DNA from 3 places in the Paenibacillus sp. GD4 genome. Region 3 is predicted to be linked to each of the others. Evidence: riboswitches for the same ligand, from Rfam matches in the RefSeq annotation. Region 3 holds a riboswitch; each other region holds the start of a gene.
What was found. Region 3 has a riboswitch for cyclic di-AMP ahead of RAC89_RS10865 (resuscitation-promoting factor). Riboswitches for the same ligand answer to the same signal wherever they lie in the genome.
Positions count from the first base shown of each region.

Region 1: another riboswitch for cyclic di-AMP. It lies ahead of RAC89_RS16365 (hypothetical protein); the one in region 3 lies ahead of RAC89_RS10865 (resuscitation-promoting factor).
Region 2: another riboswitch for cyclic di-AMP. It lies ahead of RAC89_RS16325 (KamA family radical SAM protein); the one in region 3 lies ahead of RAC89_RS10865 (resuscitation-promoting factor).

Region 1 covers NZ_JAVCYK010000001.1:3,379,674-3,386,074, forward strand. Annotated here, with positions in the region: gene RAC89_RS16345 (ABC transporter permease) at 1-50, shown strand, start outside; gene RAC89_RS16350 (glycine betaine ABC transporter substrate-binding protein) at 52-969, shown strand; gene RAC89_RS16355 (Rossmann-fold NAD(P)-binding domain-containing protein) at 1,032-1,970, opposite strand; gene RAC89_RS16360 (TetR/AcrR family transcriptional regulator) at 2,025-2,609, opposite strand; cyclic di-AMP (ydaO/yuaA leader) riboswitch at 2,736-2,876, shown strand; gene RAC89_RS16365 (hypothetical protein) at 3,161-3,523, shown strand; gene RAC89_RS16370 (universal stress protein) at 3,894-4,322, shown strand; gene kduD (2-dehydro-3-deoxy-D-gluconate 5-dehydrogenase KduD) at 4,440-5,201, shown strand; gene RAC89_RS16380 (Ldh family oxidoreductase) at 5,305-6,363, shown strand.
Region 2 covers NZ_JAVCYK010000001.1:3,370,871-3,377,271, reverse strand. Annotated here, with positions in the region: gene RAC89_RS16335 (GbsR/MarR family transcriptional regulator) at 1-397, shown strand, start outside; gene RAC89_RS16330 (glycine betaine uptake BCCT transporter) at 469-2,001, opposite strand; partial or broken gene RAC89_RS16325 (KamA family radical SAM protein) at 2,067-2,771, opposite strand; cyclic di-AMP (ydaO/yuaA leader) riboswitch at 3,206-3,346, opposite strand; gene RAC89_RS16320 (DUF2179 domain-containing protein) at 3,434-3,955, opposite strand; gene thpD (ectoine hydroxylase) at 3,961-4,860, opposite strand; gene RAC89_RS16310 (ectoine synthase) at 4,893-5,276, opposite strand; gene ectB (diaminobutyrate--2-oxoglutarate transaminase) at 5,298-6,401, opposite strand, start outside.
Region 3 covers NZ_JAVCYK010000001.1:2,307,026-2,313,426, forward strand. Annotated here, with positions in the region: gene yabG (sporulation peptidase YabG) at 1-137, opposite strand, end outside; gene rsmA (16S rRNA (adenine(1518)-N(6)/adenine(1519)-N(6))-dimethyltransferase RsmA) at 219-1,055, opposite strand; gene rnmV (ribonuclease M5) at 1,112-1,669, opposite strand; gene RAC89_RS10865 (resuscitation-promoting factor) at 1,870-3,009, opposite strand; cyclic di-AMP (ydaO/yuaA leader) riboswitch at 3,282-3,467, opposite strand; gene RAC89_RS10870 (TatD family hydrolase) at 3,690-4,457, opposite strand; gene RAC89_RS10875 (HD domain-containing protein) at 4,568-5,863, opposite strand; gene RAC89_RS10880 (AbrB/MazE/SpoVT family DNA-binding domain-containing protein) at 6,238-6,401, shown strand, end outside.

The DNA of each region.
Region 1 (6,401 bases), 1.1 Mb from region 3:
ATCGTTTGTCACAGCATATTGTGAAAAACAAACAAAAGAGGAGTGCATAAGATGAAAAAATGGATGAAAGCAATTACGGTGTTGGGCATTACAAGCTCCATCCTGCTGGCAGGCTGCGCCAAGGAAGCGGCCAACCCGCCGTCAGCGGAACCGGCTCAGGCAGCTGCTGGTTTTACAGGAGATCAGGTGAAGTATGAAATCATCGGAATTGACCCCGGCGCAGGGATTATGAAGTCCACGGAAAAAGCGATCAAGGACTACGGACTGACCGACTGGAAGCTGGTTGAGGGCTCGGGTGCGGCAATGGCCGCCGCGTTGGATAAAGCGTATAAGGACAAGAAGCCGATTATTGTCACCGGCTGGACGCCGCACTGGAAATTCGCGAAGTACGAGCTGAAGTACTTGAAGGATCCGAAGGGCGTGTTCGGCGGCGATGAGCAAATCCACACGATCGTCCGCAACGGGTTGAAAGCCGATCATCCGTCCGCCTACGCGCTGCTCGATAAATTCGAATGGACACCGGATGATATGGCGAAGGTGATGGTAGCGATCCAAGAGGGCAAGAAGCCGGAGGCGGCCGCTGCCGAATGGATCGAAGCCAACAAGGCGAAGGTGGATGAATGGGCCAAGGGGATCGAGAAGGCGGACGGCAAGAAGCTGAAGCTGGCTTATGTCGCTTGGGACTCCGAAATCGCCAGCACGAATGTCGTGAAGCTGGTGCTGGAAGAGCGTTTGGGCTACAAGGTTGATATGATGCAGGTAGAGGCAGGACCGATGTGGGCCGGGATTGCCGGCGGAGACGCAGATGCCATTGTAGCCGCGTGGCTGCCGACAACGCATCAGGACTACTATGATAAGTACAAGGGCAAATTCGAGGATCTCGGCCCGAATCTGAACGGCACCAAGATCGGCCTGGTCGTTCCTTCCTATATGAATATCGATTCGATTGAAGATTTGCAGAAAAAATAAACGGTAACGGGCCGGCCTTGTCAGCAGATGATTTTGTTGATAAGGCCGGCCTTTTTGTTCGGCTAGCGCAACGAAGCATACCAGTCCAGCGTCGCTTGCAGGGAAGTCTCCCAAGGAGACGAGATGTCGCCGAACGTCCGGAAAAACTTGGAGCTGTCGACGACATAAGGCTGCTCGAAGGCATACATCATTTCCATCGATTCGCGGGCTTCCTTGATGAACAGGCCCCCGATCGCGATCATGACTCGACCCATCGAGCGGATCTTAGGCTGCTTCCCGGCTAAACGGTATGCCAGCTCCGCCACCTGCCGCGGGGTCATCGTAGGAGCATTCGGCACATGCCAAGCCTGACCATAGGCGGATTCGGTTTCTCCCAGCAGCACGAGCGACTTCCCAAAGTCACCTATATAGGTGAAGGTATGTGGAAGATCAATATGGCCGATCAGGGAGCACGCTTTTCCCTGCAAAAGGGCAGGGAACACCCGGGAACCAAGAGTTGAGCCAAGCACATAAGGACCGAAAAAATCGGAGCCCCGGCCGATAACGGTCTGCAGATTGCCTTTTTGGTGCAGACCTAGCACATATCGGGCCACCTCGCTTCGTACTTTTCCCTTCCGGGTCGTCGCAGCGTAGGGGAGCTCCTCGTGGATTGAGCCAACGGTTTGGCCGTACATGTAAAGGTTGTCCCCGAGGACCAGCTTTGCTCCCGTCCGCATCACTCCTTCAGCGATGCTTCGGATCAGCGAAGGAAACTTCTGCGGCCACTCATGGTATGGAGGCTGCACGCAAACATATACGACACGGGCTCCGCGGCAGCAGGCTTCCACCTCCTCCACGGCGTAAGCATTGCAGCGTACAACCTCCACATCTCCGGGAAGGCCGGATGCTTTACCGCTGGTATTTGCCATTCTCACCTTACGGCCATAGCCTAGCAGCTCTACCATCACAGAGCGGCCTAAAGGACCGGTTCCAAAAATCAAATCAAAGGGTTGGTTGTTCATCTGTTTACACCTCTTTCCGTTAATTAAATACCGTTCAATAATGGGGCGAAAAAATTACGCAAGCCCCCTGGAGAGCATACGTACCTGAACCTCGGCAAGTGAACGGACATCCTCAAACGATTGCTGCGAGTGCAGAAAGAACTGCACGAAGCCGCGGATCGAGATGAACAGCGCCCAAATTTTCTGCATAAGCTGGGGATCTGTTCCGGGCAGCTCTGACGTCTTCAGCACAGCGGCGGCGAATTGGTCGTAGCTACGTGCGGAGTAAGGCTGAGAATACTTCATCAGCTCGGGATCGGCAATCAGGAACATAATCTCGAAGGCGTGACGATTGTCCAAACCAAATCGAATAAATTCAATCAGAATGGTCTCCAGCGGAGAGAGTGAAGGGTGGGGCGGTCCGGCGAGGGTGCCGGCCAGCAGGGCGTCAAGTCGTGCAAAGTCCTCAGCTACGATGAGACTGAACAGCTCGGCTTTTTCCTTAAAGTGATAGTAAAAAGCCCCCGGTGTGTAGCCAAGCTCTTCGGCAATCGCCCGCATGGAGATCGCGTGATAGCCTTTGCGGGCAAACAAGGCTCGTGCCGCATCCACGATCCGTTCGCGACTAAGCTCCTTATCGACGGCCTTTCTAGGGGTCATGCCTGTCGCTCCTTTTAATTGAATGGTGTTTAAATATAGAAATATCATATTATCGCCATGCTGTCAAACCATTCCAGATCATAAGTTACTTGAAAAAAGTTGACGACGCTTTCAAACGTTGTGTATGATAGAGTTACGCTTAATTTCCGAGCCTGCTCGGAAAGCGGGGGAACCAGATCTTTTGGGGCGAATCACATCGTCACTCGTGTAGGGAACCATCTTTCCCGAGCCCGGCAGCTAACCTCGTCAGCAGTAGATGGGTCACAATCCTTGGCAATTGCGCATATTTGTGCACTTCGTTGACCCGCGAATGGGTCTATTTGCGTCTATATGTACCCTAGACCCATGATTCTTGTAAGGTCTTCCGCAGCATATCGCGGACCTTTCACGGATACGGGTCTTTTTTAACGTTAAAGAATGTTAAAGTTGGCTAAAGCTTTAAAGCACTGCAACATTCTTTACCAAGAAAACCTACCACTGAAACGCGGTCGCTCATCTTTGAAAGACCTCGATAGAGGTTTTCTTATTTTATCCTATAAGGGGGACGGTTCATGAAGCAGCGATTAACGGCAAGCCAGCTTCAGCAGCTCTCCGAGGGACAGGTCGAACAGCTGCGAAGTCTTTGGACTCCTCAGGAGGGAGATTATATTTACACCAGTGGACAGGAGGAAATGGTTTATTACCTGAACGGTCTCGTGAAGACGAAATCGCTTCCCCTTTTTTCCATTGGGCAGCTGTTGGAGCTATTACATGAACGTCAGCCTTCGATGCGGGTCCAAGCCGTCAACGGGGAGTGGAGGGCAGCAACCTCACGGTATGAATGGACGGCCTCCGAATTATGCGATGCTTTATGGGAGGCGTTGAAGCAGGAATTGAATGTGGATGGCATGGAACCTCAAACGGAATGCGTGTAGAGAGAAGCTGCAGCTGCGGTATGATTGGTTCGAGCGATTTCTAAGCGGGCCCCCGGTTACTGTGATTCGTGACGGGAAACGGCAACGATTGAAACAAACGGCCAGTTGGGGTATGAACTTACGGATGACGCAAAGCCGGTAACGATGAAGCAAATGAGGGAACTGCTTCAAACTTTTTTTTCCGATAAAGAGGGAAACCTTCAAGGACAAGGGAGCAGGGGAAACAATTTGTTTGAGGAAGTGCAATCCGGAGAAGGACATGCCAAACGAAGCCGGCTGCAGTAGGAGTACCGGCGTATGATTTTTGTCACAGCATTTTCGGGTGGTTCTGCTACGATGAAGCTATCAAGCTGATAAGGAGCGATTTCCTATGGCATTTCAGAACATATTGGTAGCGTATGATCAATCGGAGCTTTCCCGCAAAGCGCTCGATAAAGCAGTAAAGCTGGCGGGGGAGAACGGAGCGAATCTGTATATCGTCCATGTATATCAGCCTCCTGCCATCCTAGTGAGCCATCCTCTGGCTACTTTTCCGTCTACGTATCTTGACGATGCGGAGGGAGCCTTCAAGTCGGTAAAACAAGAGCTTCAGGAGCAGGCGGAGAAGATTCCGAAAGCCAGCGTAGCTTTGCTTAGCGGACATCCGGCCAAGGCACTGCTGGATTATGCTTATGACAAGCAATGCGATTTGATCGTTATGGGAAGCCGCGGCCTCGGAGGACTGCAAGAGCTGGTTTTGGGCAGCGTGAGCCACTCCGTCGTACAGCAATCAAAGATTCCTGTGCTTGTCATTAAATAAAGAGGATATCGTTTTGTCACATCCTGATCCTGCACTAAGTGACAAGATTCACATGTTCCCTTCGCCTCCGAAGGTATAATCGCAGTAGAAAGTGATTATATCTTGGGAGGTTTTTTTATGGGACGAAGCGGCTTTGATCTATCAGGTAAGGTTGCCATCGTTACGGGAGCCAGCACGGGACTTGGCCAAGGCATGGCACTGGCGTTAGCGGAAGCCGGAGCCGACATCGTCGGTGTGGACTATGTGGAAATGCCGGATACGAGAGCGAAGATCACAGCAATAGGGAGGGCTTTCTTAGAGATCCAGGCCAATCTGATGAGCCTTGAGCCGATTGATAGAATTATAGAAAAGGCGCTGGAAACCTTCGGTCACGTCGATATTTTAGTGAATAACGCAGGGATTATACGCAGAGCGGATGCGATTGATTTTACCGAGAAGGATTGGGACGACGTGCTGAACATCAACCTGAAGACCGTCTTCTTCTTCAGCCAAGCGGCTGTAAAGCAGTTTCTGCAGCAAGGCACCGGCGGCAAAATCATTAATGTAGCGTCTATGCTTTCTTTCCAAGGAGGCATTCGCGTACCTTCCTATACGGCGAGCAAAAGCGGCGTGATGGGTATCACCCGGGCCATGGCTAACGAATGGGCCAAATTCGATATCCAGATTAATGCCATTGCGCCTGGTTACATGGCGACGAATAACACAGCTCCGATCCGTGCCGATGAAGAGCGCAGCAAGTCGATTCTGGATCGGATCCCGGCCGGACGCTGGGGAACTCCGGAGGATTTGGCGGGTCCCGTTGTGTTCTTGGCTTCCCCCGCGTCCAATTATGTGAATGGATATACGGTAGCGGTGGACGGCGGCTGGTTAGCACGGTAATCGGCTATAAAAAAAGGCGCTCCCCATGGACGCCCCTTGCATAAAATAACGAGTGACCAAACGTTATCGGTTATTCTGATGCGAAGGGATGAAGGACAACATCATGGGGAACGCGCAGATTTTGGTTCCGCGTGCGGTGCTTGAGGCTTATGTACGCGCGGTATTTGCAGGCGCTGGCCTCGAGGATGCCGACGCGGCGATTATCGCGAGGCATCTGACCCTTGCGAATATGCGGGGAGTCGAGTCTCACGGCGTCAGCAGGGTGGATATCTATACGAGAAGACTGGAGGCCGGGCTGGAGTCGAAGAAGCTGCAGATGAACATCGAGAAGGAGACCGACTCCAGCCTGCTGATTCATGGCGGCCATAGCCTGGGGATCCTGCTTGCGACGAAGGGAATGGAGCTTGCGGTAGCGAAAGCCAAGGCTACAGGGATTGCAGTTGTAGGGATCAAGCATTCGGCCCATTGCGGGATGCTGGCCGACTATGCGGGATACGCCGCAGAGCACGATTGCATCGCCTTCGCCACAACGAATGCGCCAGCCTACATGGCGCCTTGGGGCGGTAAGCGGGCGTATTTTGGGACAAATCCCCTATGCTATGCCGTACCTGCAGGAGAGGAGCCCGCGATCGTATTCGATATGGCGACCAGCATGGTTGCGCGCGGGAAGCTGGTAGTAGCTCAGCAGAACGGTCAATCGATCCCGCTGGGATGGGCCATAGCGAAGGACGGCAAGCCTACTACGGATCCGGCGGCCGCACTGAACGGAGGGCTTGTCCTGCCGCTTGGCGGAGCCAAAGGCTACGGACTTGCCGTGCTGGTTGATATTTTGTCGGGACTTTTCACGGGTGCAGCCTTCGGTCCTTACATCGGACATTTATACGATGATCTGGACAGGAATCAGGAGGTAGGGCAATTTTTCTGGTTGATGCGGGCAGATTTGTTCGAGGACTTGGCAGTGTTTAAAGGGCGTGTCGACCGGATGATTCGCGAGGTTCGTCTGGTTCCCCTGGCGGAAGGCTTCGAGAGGATCTATCTGCCGGGGGAGATCGAGCAGGAGCTGGCGGCGAAGCGGGAACGAAACGGCATTCCGCTCGGTTCCGCACTAGTGAAGGAACTGCAGGAGGTAGGCAAAAAATACGGGGTTGCGAGTCCATTTTAAACATGACAAAGACACCCTGCTTCGATTGCGGAGCAGGG
Region 2 (6,401 bases), 1.1 Mb from region 3:
CGATGCCATGGGTGAAGCCATGGAGATGAGCAAAACGAGCATGAGCACGGGAATCCGAACCCTTGTTGATTTAAAGATGGTCAATAAGGTATGGGAGAAGGGGTCGCGGAAGGATCAGTACGAGGTGGAACGGGATTGGCATCAGACCTTTGCCGATTTCTTCGTCATTAAGTGGCGCAAGGCGGTTGAAATGAACCTGACCGCTCTGCGGAAATCGCTAAACGAGCTGACGGCGCTTGCCGGCAAGCACCCGGAGGACGAGACGCTGCAGTCTTATCTTCGCGGAGATATCGAGAAGATCAACCAAGCCATCGCCTACTATATGTGGCTCGACCGGTTGATCGATACCTTGGAATCGGGAGAAATCTACAAGCTTGTCCCGAAGGAAAACGAGTAATAAAACAAGAAGCAGGCTGTCCGCCTAACGTTAAGACGGAACAGCCTGCTTTGGTGTGCTCAAATATTGCTTTATTTTTCCCTATGCGCTTCTACAAGCTCGTACAGCGCCTCTCGGAATCTCCTTTCCTTCCTCCTCTTGAGCCGTTCCTCCTCATGAAGAGAAGTGTACAGCGAAACGCACATGAAGCCCATGATGACGGCGAAGGGCAGCGCCGTGACGATGGAGGCCGTCTGAAGTGCCTGAAGCCCTTGGCTAAGCAGCAGAACAAGTGCGATCAAGGATTGGGCAACCCCCCAAGCCACCTTAATCTTGGTGGAAGGGGTTAAGCTCCCTCCGGAGGTAAACATCCCGAGTACATAGGTAGCTGAATCTGCCGACGTAATAAAAAACGTAATAATCAGCAATGTGGCCAAAGCGCCCAAGATCTTGCCTAACGGCAAATGCCCCAAGGTTATGAACAAAGCGGAGGTCATATCCTTACTGACCGCTTGGGCAATAGGCAAGCCCTCCAGTACTTGCTGATGCAGCCCGACGCCCCCGAAGACGGAGAACCAAAGGAAGCTGAACAGACTGGGAATGAACAGCACACCCAGCACAAACTCCTTCACTGTCCGGCCGCGGGATACGCGGGCAATGAACATGCCGACAAACGGCGCCCACGCGATCCACCAAGCCCAATAGAATAGCGTCCAGTTGCTGACCCAGGTTGCTTGGGTAAAGGGTGTTAACCGCAAGCTCATCTGGATCAGGTTCTGCAGATAGCCCCCTAGCGTCACCGTGAAGGTATCGAGCAGAAACGAGGTGGGTCCGAGCACGAAGGTCGCGATCAGCAAGCCTAGAGCCACCAGCAGGTTGGCATTGCTCAGCATTTTGATCCCTTTGTCCAAACCTGTTGTTGCCGAAAGCATATACAGCACTGTAAGCACGGCAAGGATACCGATTTGGACACCTACTCCGTTCGGTACACCCCATAGAAACTGAAGCCCTCCGTTAATCTGGAGCGTGCCAAGACCAAGCGAGGTGGCCACCCCGAAGGCCGTTGCGATAACGGCAAGTATGTCAATAAGCTTCCCCAGTACCCCATCAACCCGGTCACCAAGCAGCGGATAAAAGGTATGGCTGATTAGACCCTTGCGTTTTTTACGGAATTGAAAATAAGCAAGCGCTACTCCGACGACGGAATAGATGGCCCATGGATGAAGTCCCCAATGAAAGAAAGCATATCGCATGGCAAGTCTGGCCGCCTCGGCGGACTGGCTCTCCGCTGCCTGAGGAGGGGACATGTAGTGGGACAGCGGCTCGGCCACTCCCCAGAAAACAAGCCCGATTCCCATCCCCGCGCTGAACAGCATGGCAAACCAGCTTACGTTGGAATACTCCGGCTCATCCTCGTCTTCGCCAAGACGGATGCCTCCGTACTTGCTGAACGCTAAATAAACGACAAAGATAAGAAATCCGAAGGCGGCGAACAAGTAAAACCAGCCGAAATTCGTCGTCGTATAAGCAAGAAATTCACTAGCCTGCTTCGCGAGACCGCTTGGATTCAAGCTGCCCCAGAGCACAAATAGGAGAATAATAACTGCCGCTATTGTAAAAACCATGGAAGCCTCCGTTTACCTTTTTACCATTTAAGGTATCCGCGGGCAATAGATGCTATTCGGATGCCTCATTTCCTTATCGGAACATCGGGGAGTTCATTAACAAATACAATCCCGCTTGCTTTTTTGCCGGGCTTAGTCCAATGCTTCTCGCTTCCGGGAAGATCGTCGAACCAGGCCGCATCCGAAGGACAGTCCAGCATCATGAATTTCCCATATTCCCCGTCGCGGGATTGATGGTACTTTAAATAGGCTTTGCCTGATTCGATAGCTAGTATTTCGATTTTACCGGAGGTATGGCTCATGTATAGGCGAACCCGCTTCCCGAGCCCCGATGTCCTGGCCTTCGCTTCCTCCACGATCCGGTAAACCCGCTCCAACGGCAGTACAAATTCCCGATTTCCCGTTACGGGACGATTGATGAAAAAATAATATGGCGTCACACCGGCCCAGGACAGCTTGTCGAGCAGCTCCCCAAGGATCACAGGGTCATCATGATTGATGTGAGCCATAACGTAAATTCGCTTCTCCGGAGTGGAATACATGTGGATTGTATCTAATAATTCCTGGTCCTCATAAATGCGCATCGGATTAAATACAGGAATTTTGGAGCCTAACCGTATAATCTTTACATGCTCAATCTGTCTGAGTCGCTCCAGGATCTTAGCCAACTTGGCGGTTGCAAGAATCAAGCTGTCTCCGCCGGTGAGAAGCACGTTATTAATCTCAGGATGCTTTGCAATATAGTTGATGCCCGGGCTGACATCCGACATCATAAAAAAACAGCCCATGGTCACCTAATTGCAAATCTGCCATTATACACGCGAAAGCATGGCTTCCGAGCGCCGATAATTGCACATCTGCGATTACACTGGTCATGAAACACGAAAAACCAACCTTCCTTCCCGCCCAATTGCAGATTTGCAACTATAATCGCGAAACCTGCCCATCGAGCAACAGTAATCGCACATCTGCTATTACATAGGCTTTAAAACAAGAAAAAACTCACCATGCTTGGTGGCTTTGCCTTCTTTTCCGCTTTTCAAAAGAGCAAAACAAAAAAAGACCCTTTGCTCATGAAAAAGGCTTCGTCTTACAGGACGAAAGTTCCCCCTATTCTCATGGGCACGGGTCTCCCGGAAAGCACAAAAAGACCCGATGCGTCGGGTCAATTCACACATTGAGTATGCATAGGCATGCAAACAATTGTTGACCCATCTACTGCTGACGAGGTTAGCTGCCGGGCTCGGGGAAAGATGGTTCCCTACATCGATGACTTCATGATTCGCCCCAACAACATTGGTTCCCCCGATTTCCGACGATGTCGGAAATTAAGCGTACACTTATGTTACAAAATAAGGAAAACATTGTCAGCCCTTAGACGTCTCCCTTCTCAAAACAAGACTGCGGCATCGAGTCCGCAGTCTTGTTCCGCTTACACGCGTGTTATTCTCGTCCAAAAGCCGCCCTTGAAGTTCTTGGGCTCATGGGAAATGATGAACGCCTTAGGTGCAAGCTCCTCTATCGTGTGCATGAGCTTGCGGGCGTTGCGGCGCCGCACCAGGACCTGCATCACAAGGCGCTTGCCGTCCCGTCCGTCCGCCGGCCATGTCGTTACTCCGTAGCCATGATCCCTCAGCTCGTTAGGAAGCTTGGATTCTAAGGAATCCACGATCACCTGCACCACCAGATAGCCTAATGCCAGCGCTTCTTCGATGCGGCTTCCGAGATACACACCAAGGCCAAAGCCGATGCAGTAAGCAGCCATATTCCATGGATTGTTCATGTTCTGAAGCACCAGATTCAAGCCCAGCAGGTAGATGAATACTTCAGCCATAGAAAGGAAGGAAGCCAGGAGGGTTCTGCCTTTGATGACCAAGATTAGCCGTAATGTGAAAGTAGAAACATATGCGATGTTTATGGCAATGATCGATCCGATTAAAGGCAGCGAGATCATAGGCGCTACCTTTCTGCGATATATCCGGGTCTTGGCGCTTGCCCGGAGTACGGAGCAACGAGACGATTCGTCTCGCTGTTGTACACCAGAAATACGTTGCTCCGGGGCATCGGAGAGATGTTGCTGTTCGAGCCGTGCATTATGTTGCAATCAAACAGCACGATCGACCCGGCCTTCCCGACAGGAGTATGGATGCCGTGCTCCCGCACCAGCTTCGTAAGGCTGTCCTGATCGGGAACGCCGTACTCCTGGCGGCGGAGCGACTCCTTATAATGCTGGTCCGGCGTTTGCCCCACGCACGAGATGAAGGTTCGATGAGATCCCGGCACTACCATCAGGGGGCCGTTGTAATCATAGTTATCCTCTAAGGCGATGGAGCAGCTGAGCGCCCTCATTCGGGGCATGCCATCCTCCACATGCCAGGTTTCGAAATCCGAGTGCCAGTAGAACTCCTTGCCCGTAAACCCCGGCTTAAAGTTAATCCGGGACTGATGAACGTACGTGGGCCCGCCCAGCAAATAATCGACGATCCCCTTGACCCGCGGATGCTCGGCAAGCTGCTTGAAGAGATCATTATGCTGATGCACGGCGAAGATCGATCGGACCTCTTCGCTGCCCGGCTCGCGAATCACTTCCTTCGCTTCGGAATGCCGGCCCTCCTTCCAGAGACGCTTCAGCTCGTTTTTAAATTCGGCAATTTCCCCTTCCGCAAAAAAGCTGTCGAGAAACAAATAGCCGTTCTGCTCATAAAATTCGGATTGGATACGGCTGATCGGCGCATCCGGCGACCAGGCAGAATATACAACGGGATCCTTACGTTCGATCCATTCGGGGTACTCCCGAACTCGGGATGGATATACATCGGCAGTAGCGTCCGCTTGCGTCAAATGATTGGCTGAAGTCATGCTCGTATCCTCCTTAAAATTGGGTTCGAATGTTAGCTGGTAAGCAGCGGATAGGTCCCCTGCTCGTCGTGCACCTCTCGTCCTACAAGAGGCGGATTGAACACACAGATCATGCGCAGCTGGGATTGTGCGCGCAAGTAGTGCTTCTCGTTTCCGTTCAGCGCATAGAACATTCCTGCCCGAATCGGGTACGTCTCTCCCCCGATCACCTCGATTTCGCCCTCCCCCTCGATGCAGTAGACGGCCTCCAAGTGATTCTGATACCAGATCAAGGTTTCCGTTCCCGCCTTAATCAGCGTATCGTTCATTGAGAATCCCATGCCGTCCTTCTGCAGAAGCAACCTTCTTGAGTTCCACGTCTCGGTATCCACATCGTCCTTCGTTCCCAGCACCTGCTCCAAATGCTTTACGATCATGTCGTTTCCTCTCCCTTGTCCTCAGTTATCGTTCTTCTTTGCCTGCCGCCTAGCCAGCTCCCGGAACCCTTCAGCCAGAAGGCGAAGTCCTTGTTCCAGCACCTCAGCTTCAATCGTGAGCGGAGGCATCAGCTTCGCCACCTCGCCGCGGGGGCCGGAGGTTTCCATGATTAAGCCTTGTTCAAAAACGATTCCGCACAGCACCTCCGCCAGCTCCGGCCTGCTGAAGGCGATGCCTTGAATGAATCCCTTGCCCCGGAGCTCTCCCTGCAATTCAGGATGCAGGCTGAGCATACGCTCTAACGTCTTGCGGATCATCCTGCTTTTCACATCAATTTCCCGCTCCAGCTCGTTCGTCCGCCAATATTCGAGCGCCTTTGCCGCCGCGACGAAGCCCAGATTGTTGCCTCGGAACGTTCCGTTATGCTCACCCGGGTTCCATTGGTCAATTTCGGGCTTAAGCAGCGTTATCGCCATCGGCAGCCCGAAGCCCCCAATCGACTTCGACATGCACACGATGTCCGGTTCTATCTCCGTCCCATCGAAGCTGAAGAAGCTGCCGGTCCGGCCGCACCCCATCTGGACGTCATCGATGATCAACAGAATCCCCCGCTCCTTGCACAATGCTGCGATCCCCTGCAGCCAATCCTTGCTGGCGACGTTCAGACCGCCCTCCCCTTGCAGGGTCTCCAGAATGATCGCCGCCGGCAGCGGCACTCCGCTTCCCGGGTCATCCAGAAGCTTCTCAATATACCCTGTTGTATCCAAATCCTTCCCAAAGTATCCGTCGTACGGCATAAAGATCGAATTTCCCAGCTCTACTCCCGCTCCCTTGCGCTTGAAGCTGTTGCCGGTAACCGCCAGCGAGCCGAGCGTCATGCCGTGGAAGGCGTTGGTGAAGCACATCACCGCCGTTCTGCCGGTTACCTTGCGGGCAATCTTCAGGGCGCTTTCCACGGAGTTGGTCCCTGTAGGTCCGGGGAACATCACTTTGTAGTGAAGTCCACGCGGCTTCAGGATCGTTTGCTCGAATGTCGTAAGGAAGTGCTCCTTAGCCGAAGTGGCCATATCGAGGCTATGCGTGACCCCGTCTTGGACCAAATAGTCGATTAACGCTTCCTTGAT
Region 3 (6,401 bases):
AGATCCAGGATCGGCGCATCCGCCATTAATCGCAGCTCCACTCCGCGAAGAATCGCTTGCTGCATCTTGATGTCCTGAATCTTAAAAATGACGTCGCCGCCATACGATTTCCGAGTGACCAGGTCTCCCTGCTTCATGGCTTCATCGCCTCCTCGTGTATCGTATGGCGGATCTAGGCAAATGGTGCATTGCGTTACGACATGTTACCCTCTAACGCCTTATCTGCACAGAACGCGAGCCAGAATGGTGCTAAGACGGGCATATTCCGCAATGGAAAGCGTCTCTCCCCGCCGGGAGGGCTCAATGCCCGCTTCCTCCAGAACGGCCGTCAGCTGATCCTTTGTTTCTTTGGTAAAATACTTCGAGCTTAAGTTGTTATATATCGTTTTGCGACGCTGCACGAAGCTGGCCTGAACCACGTCGAAGAAGAAGGCTTCATTTTCTACCTGTACAGGCGGCTCCTTCCTTACCTTGAGCTTGATCACGGCCGAGTCCACATTCGGTTGGGGAATAAACACAGTATGCGGAACAATGGTAACAATCTCGGGTTCGCAATAATATTGGACCGCAATACTCAAGCTTCCATACTCCTTGCCACCGGGCTTTGCCGCCATTCGATCGGCAACCTCTTTCTGGATCATAACAACGATGTTCTCCAGGGGCAGCTTGTCCTCCAAAAGCTTCATGATGATCGGAGTTGTAACGTAGTAGGGCAAATTAGCCACGACACTAACGGGACCCACATCCTGAAACCGCTCCTGAAACAGCTGCTTCAAATCCAGCTTCAGCACATCGCCATGCACTACAGCCGCATGGGGATAGGGTTCCAGCGTTTCGGCAAGCATCGGCAAGAGGCGCTGGTCGATCTCTACGGCAACCACCTTGCCGGCCCTCTTCGCCAGCTGCTGCGTGAGCGCGCCGATTCCGGGTCCGATTTCCAGCGCCCCTTTGTCCGCTGTAAGCTCTGCGGCGGATACAATTTTATTCAGCACATTCTGATCGATCAGAAAGTTCTGTCCCAGGCTTTTCTTTAAAGTAAAGCCGTATTTCTGCATTAATTCCTTCGTTCGTTTAGGTGAAGCGATATCCTCGACCGCTTGTCCTTCTTTGCTCACTGCTGCAGCTCTCCTGTCTCTTTGTAAAATTGCTCAAGCGCCGCCTGAAACTCCTCTTGGGAGATTTGAAACATCCGGCACCGGTTATAAAACTGCTTACCGTTACAGTAGCCTATTCCTAACAGCTTGCCCATCCTCAGGCGACGGTCCGCCGCTTGCGGGTGAACAATCAGCCCGGCGTCCATAAGGTCCTCCCACGAAATTTCCGTAGCCTTGCTCTCGTAATCCGTTCGAACGTTATCCAGAGCCCGGCGAATGGCTTCCACCGAAGCATTCTCCACACCGATGTCTCCTTTACTCATTGCGTCCTCCTGCGTCAGGAAGGCATGCTTGCAGCCAGGTACTCGGGAGGCTATGATCTTGCGAATGCGCTCACCGGCATGATCCGGATCCGTGAAAACAATCACACCGCGCCTTTGCTGGGCCAGCTTAATGCGTTTGATGACGCTTTGGTTAATGGCGGAGCCCCCGGTTTCGATCGTCTCCGCTTCCACGGCTCGTTTGATGGCAACCGTGTCATCCTTGCCCTCTACCACAATGATTTCCTTGATCACGCGCTTCTTCAACCTCTTTCATGAAAAGCGAAAAAAGAAGAGGACCTGCGCCTTGTCGGACGCAAGCGATTGCCTCTTCTTTCCCACATTATCTATATCATGATTCTGCCCTGCCCTGCCGTAATGCATACAGGGCGGCTATCCGCTCATTTTCGCTGTTGAGCTCATACACGCAAGCGGTTTGATCCCGTCCATCACAATTAATCTGCTGTCGGCTTCTTCGGTCCGATGATATACATTGTGTACCCTCGTTTCGTACCAAAACGTTGGGCATTCTGTAAGCTGTCAAAGTAAAGATCGATGATATTTCCCTTGATCGCGCTGCCGGTATCCTCCGCACGGCGGAATCCGATACCTTCAATGTAAACCCACCAGCCCATGGGAACCACCTTCGGATCCACTGCAATGGTTCGGCCTTCTGTCACTTTCGTGCCTGAGGAAGTTATTCCGTATTGAGGGTGCTCTGCACTTTTCCCTGTCGATACGGCACTGGCGGTATAAGCTGTTACGGTGACGTTATTGATTACCTGCTTATAGCCGAAGGTAACGCCTGCTTTGGTTACCTGATCCACAGTGGGGGAGCCGGACGACAGCACAACCACCGGGTTTTTCGTACCTACCGCTACGATTTTCTTGATACTCTCGGACTGAACCTTTTCATCGACGATTTGCTCTGCTACGAGTACACCGTCTTCAAACACTTTTTCCTTGGTTTTCAGAACAACGCCCTCTTGACCTTCCTGTACGACTTGCTCTTTGCCCTTCAGCAGCTGGGGATCATTCTTCTTCACGGTCTCGAATGCAATCGATTCCGTAATTTCTTCCGTCTCTTTTTTCACTCTAACGATCTCGATGGCTGCACCGCCCGATAATGGCTCTCCCAATCCCGGCGACACCTTATCGAGCTCCCCTACGGCGATGTTCGATTCGGCAAGCGCGGCTTCCACTGTCTTCGCGACCGTGTACACCGTCTTCGTTTCTCCATCTGCCGTAACTTGAACCGGTATGGCCTTTTCGATGACAACACGGTCTCCCGACTTGACCGCACCCTGCAGCGGCTGAGATACCTTGTCATTCTGGCTTACGGCTATCCCTTGCTCATCCAGTATGCGCTGTAGAACAGAATGCCTTGTCTGGAACGTCTGCTCCTGACCGTCTACAACGATTGATACGCGCTTAGTGGCCGTACCGTACAACATCATTAAGAACATGAAGACAATAGCGAATGAAAGTAACGCAGCAACTGAAATCATACGCAAGTTTTCATGCTTCCATCGCAATGCGAAGGTCATGCTGGATGATCGTCTTACATGGGTTTGTTCATGAGTCACAACGCCCACTTGTTCGGTCCTCCTTCAAAGCCCCGCCGTCGACTATTTTGCATGATTCATCTGACGCGACTAAGGTTATTTGGTATTACCAAGGTCCAACCGTTATATCTGAACATCAGATCTTAAGACTTGCCCTTGTCCCCACCTCCTTTGATTCACTTGTATGAATCGACCGGGATGAATATCCCTAAGTGGACAACAAAAAACAAGCCAGAGAAGAGGAACCTTCCCGTGACTTGTTCTCATTTTAATCTAAAATGAAAAAGCAGCACACGACAATTGTTACCTCTCTCTTAACGCTTACGAGGTTAGCTGACGGATTCGGACATGAGAGTTGCCCTACTCAGAAGCTGCTGAGGCTTCTAAGATTCACCCCTGAAAATGCGTCTGCAGTCATATGGACTAGCTGCTGCATAACGCGATGCGGTTCCCCCGTTTCCCTTACGGAAACTCAGCGATGTTGGAAATTTGGTAATTTGTATTAAGTTAATATTGAGTTTACGATGGTACGGCTGAGTTGTAAAGTATACAAACTCGTGAAATTAGGGTTAATTTCACCCGATTTTCGCTATTATAGCCGTATTTTGCAAATAAACATACTTTCCTCTTCGTAAATCTCTTGATTTCACGAATTTGCTCCATTTATCCCTATTTCGACAAAAAAGGGCGTGGCCGAATGTGCACCTAATCTAGGTTAGTCTAAAAAGCTTGGACGCATTGTCGGATGTTATCCTTCCTAGGTCCTCCGTACTAATTCCCTTGATTTCCGCCGCGGCCTCGGCAACGTACCGGACATATGCCGATTCGTTCCGTTTGCCCCGAAACGGGTGCGGAGTGAGGTAAGGAGCATCCGTCTCAATGAGCAGACGTTCGAGCGGAACTTTCTCGAGCACCTCCTTCGGCTGCTTGGCATTTTTGAAGGTGACCGGCCCTCCGAACGAGATATAAAAATTCATATCCAGGCACTCCTTGGCGATTTCCCAGCTGCCGGAATAACAGTGCATCACGCCCCCTACCTCCGCAGCTTTTTCCTCACGAAGCACCTGAACGACATCCTGATGCGCATCCCGGTTATGGATCACAATGGGCTTTCCCACTTTGCGTGCCAATCTTATTTGATCGCGAAAGATGCGAAGCTGAATATCCTTCGTGCTCTTATCCCAATAGTAATCCAGTCCGATTTCACCGATTGCTACTACCTTAGGGTGCCGGCAAAGCTCCTCAATCCATTCAAGATCGCCTGGCTGCATGTCCGCCGCATCCGTCGGATGCCAGCCGACCGCTGTATAGATGAAGTCATATTGCTCCGCCAACGCAAGGGAAGTCGGAATCGTCTCACGGTTAAAGCCGATATTGATTATACGGGTGACGCCATTTGCTAATGCGCGGCCGATCACCTCTTGTCGATCCTCATCGAACTGTGGTGCGTTCAAGTGAGCATGTGTGTCTGTAAGCATAAAGTTCTCCTTCACGTTTCTACAATATAGGTGTATTCCAGTCCGGCGTTCCCCATGGGGCTGTTCAGCCACATTGTGTTCTTGTTTTTGTATTTTCTATATAATGGATATTACTCCAAATCAAAGAGCTTCCTCAATGAGGGCTGCAGAGCCTGGCTGTGATTCAGCAATAGCTCCTGCGGGTAATAAAGATGGTATTTCCCCATCTGGATTCCGCTGATGGAGCGAACAATTTCGGATTTTCTGGAAATTTCCGTCAGGTTGTCATTCTCGTCCAAGAGAAGAATCGGAAGCTTTTCGTCCTGCTCACCCGGCCGATAAATATCATAGGATTGGTCGGATGGGAAGTCAATCTCAAGGTAATAGGCAGGATCCACGCCAAGCTGCTGCATCTGTGTCCGCAATGCCTCTACTAATGAAGCATCCATGCGTTCCAACGTCACATACTTGAACAGGTTGCGGCTCAGGAACCGTGAGGAAAGATCCGCAAGGATGCCGTCCTCTTCAAACGTCCATTGCATGAGAACCGCTTGCATCAGCGCTTCATCCAGCATGTGGTAATCAGCCACCGTCAGCTCTTGACGGAACAGCCGTAGCAGCGGGGAAACCATGAATCGGAAGCGATATCCCTCTTCGTAGAGCTGTTTGGCCCTTTGGAAAACTTTGTGAAGAACCACCTCAGCACTGCGGGTAACCGGGTGAAAATAAACCTGCCAGTACATTTGGTAACGGGACATCAGATAGTCCTCCACCGCATGCATTCCGCTTTCCTTCACCACCATATGCCCGCGGTAAGGCCGCATGACACGAAGAATTCTTTCCAGGTCGAAGGTGCCGTAATTCACTCCGGTAAAATACGCATCCCTAAGCAAATAATCCATTCGGTCCGCATCCAGCTGACTTGATACGAGACTAACCACAATTTCTTTATGATAGGTTTTGGCGATCACGCCGGCAACCCTCTCGGGAAAGTCAGGCGCGACCCGTCTGAGAACCTGGTTCACCTCCGTATCCTCTTCAAGGACAATGCGGCAGGACCAATTTTCGTGATTCGTTCCGAATGTTTTTTCTATGGAGTGGGAGAACGGGCCGTGACCGACATCATGCAGCAAAGCAGCGCATAGGCAGAGCAAGCGTTCTTCCTTGGGCCAATCCTCGTATCGGTTCCGTTCAAACTGACTGATGATTTTTCTTGTGATCTCGTACACGCCGAGGGAATGGGAGAAACGGCTGTGCTCCGCTCCATGAAACGTCAGAAAGCAGGTGCCCAGCTGCCGGATCCGGCGTAATCTTTGAAATTCTTTGGTGTTGATGAGATCCCACACGGTTTCATCCTGAACGTATATGTATTTATGTACCGGGTCTTTAAAAACCTTTTCTTCCTTTAAGGGACTCGGGCTCGCCATGGGACATCTCCTTTTTTCTTTTCGTCTTTTATTTCGACATAAATGTTGAGCAATGTCGAGACATATGTCGAAACATGTCATTGCAGACTTCCATTGATTTATATGCTTTTTGGTATTTTATTCTAATTTTTTCGAGTTGCTTTTAAGGCCAATCCATCATTCTATGCGAAAAAACACCGGTTTTTAAGCATTTTTTCTTATCGTATCACAAAAGAATTGAATTACCTACATTCGCCTCCAATAATTAACATAGAAAACTAGTAATTTGAGGTTGACTATTTTGGGAATGGTTGGTATCATAGGAATTAAGAATTATGTCGAAAGATGACGATTAATTTCTCAATTTTCACTTCCGGGAGAGGGGAATTTTTATTATGATGAAATCTACAGGTATCGTGCGTAAAGTTGATGAGCTGGGTCGCGTTGTTATCCCGATCGAACTGCGCCGCACGTTGGGTATTGGTGAGAAGGATGCTTTGGAAATTTACGTGGACGGCGAGCGCATTATGCTGAAAAAATATGAGCCTGCTTGCATCTT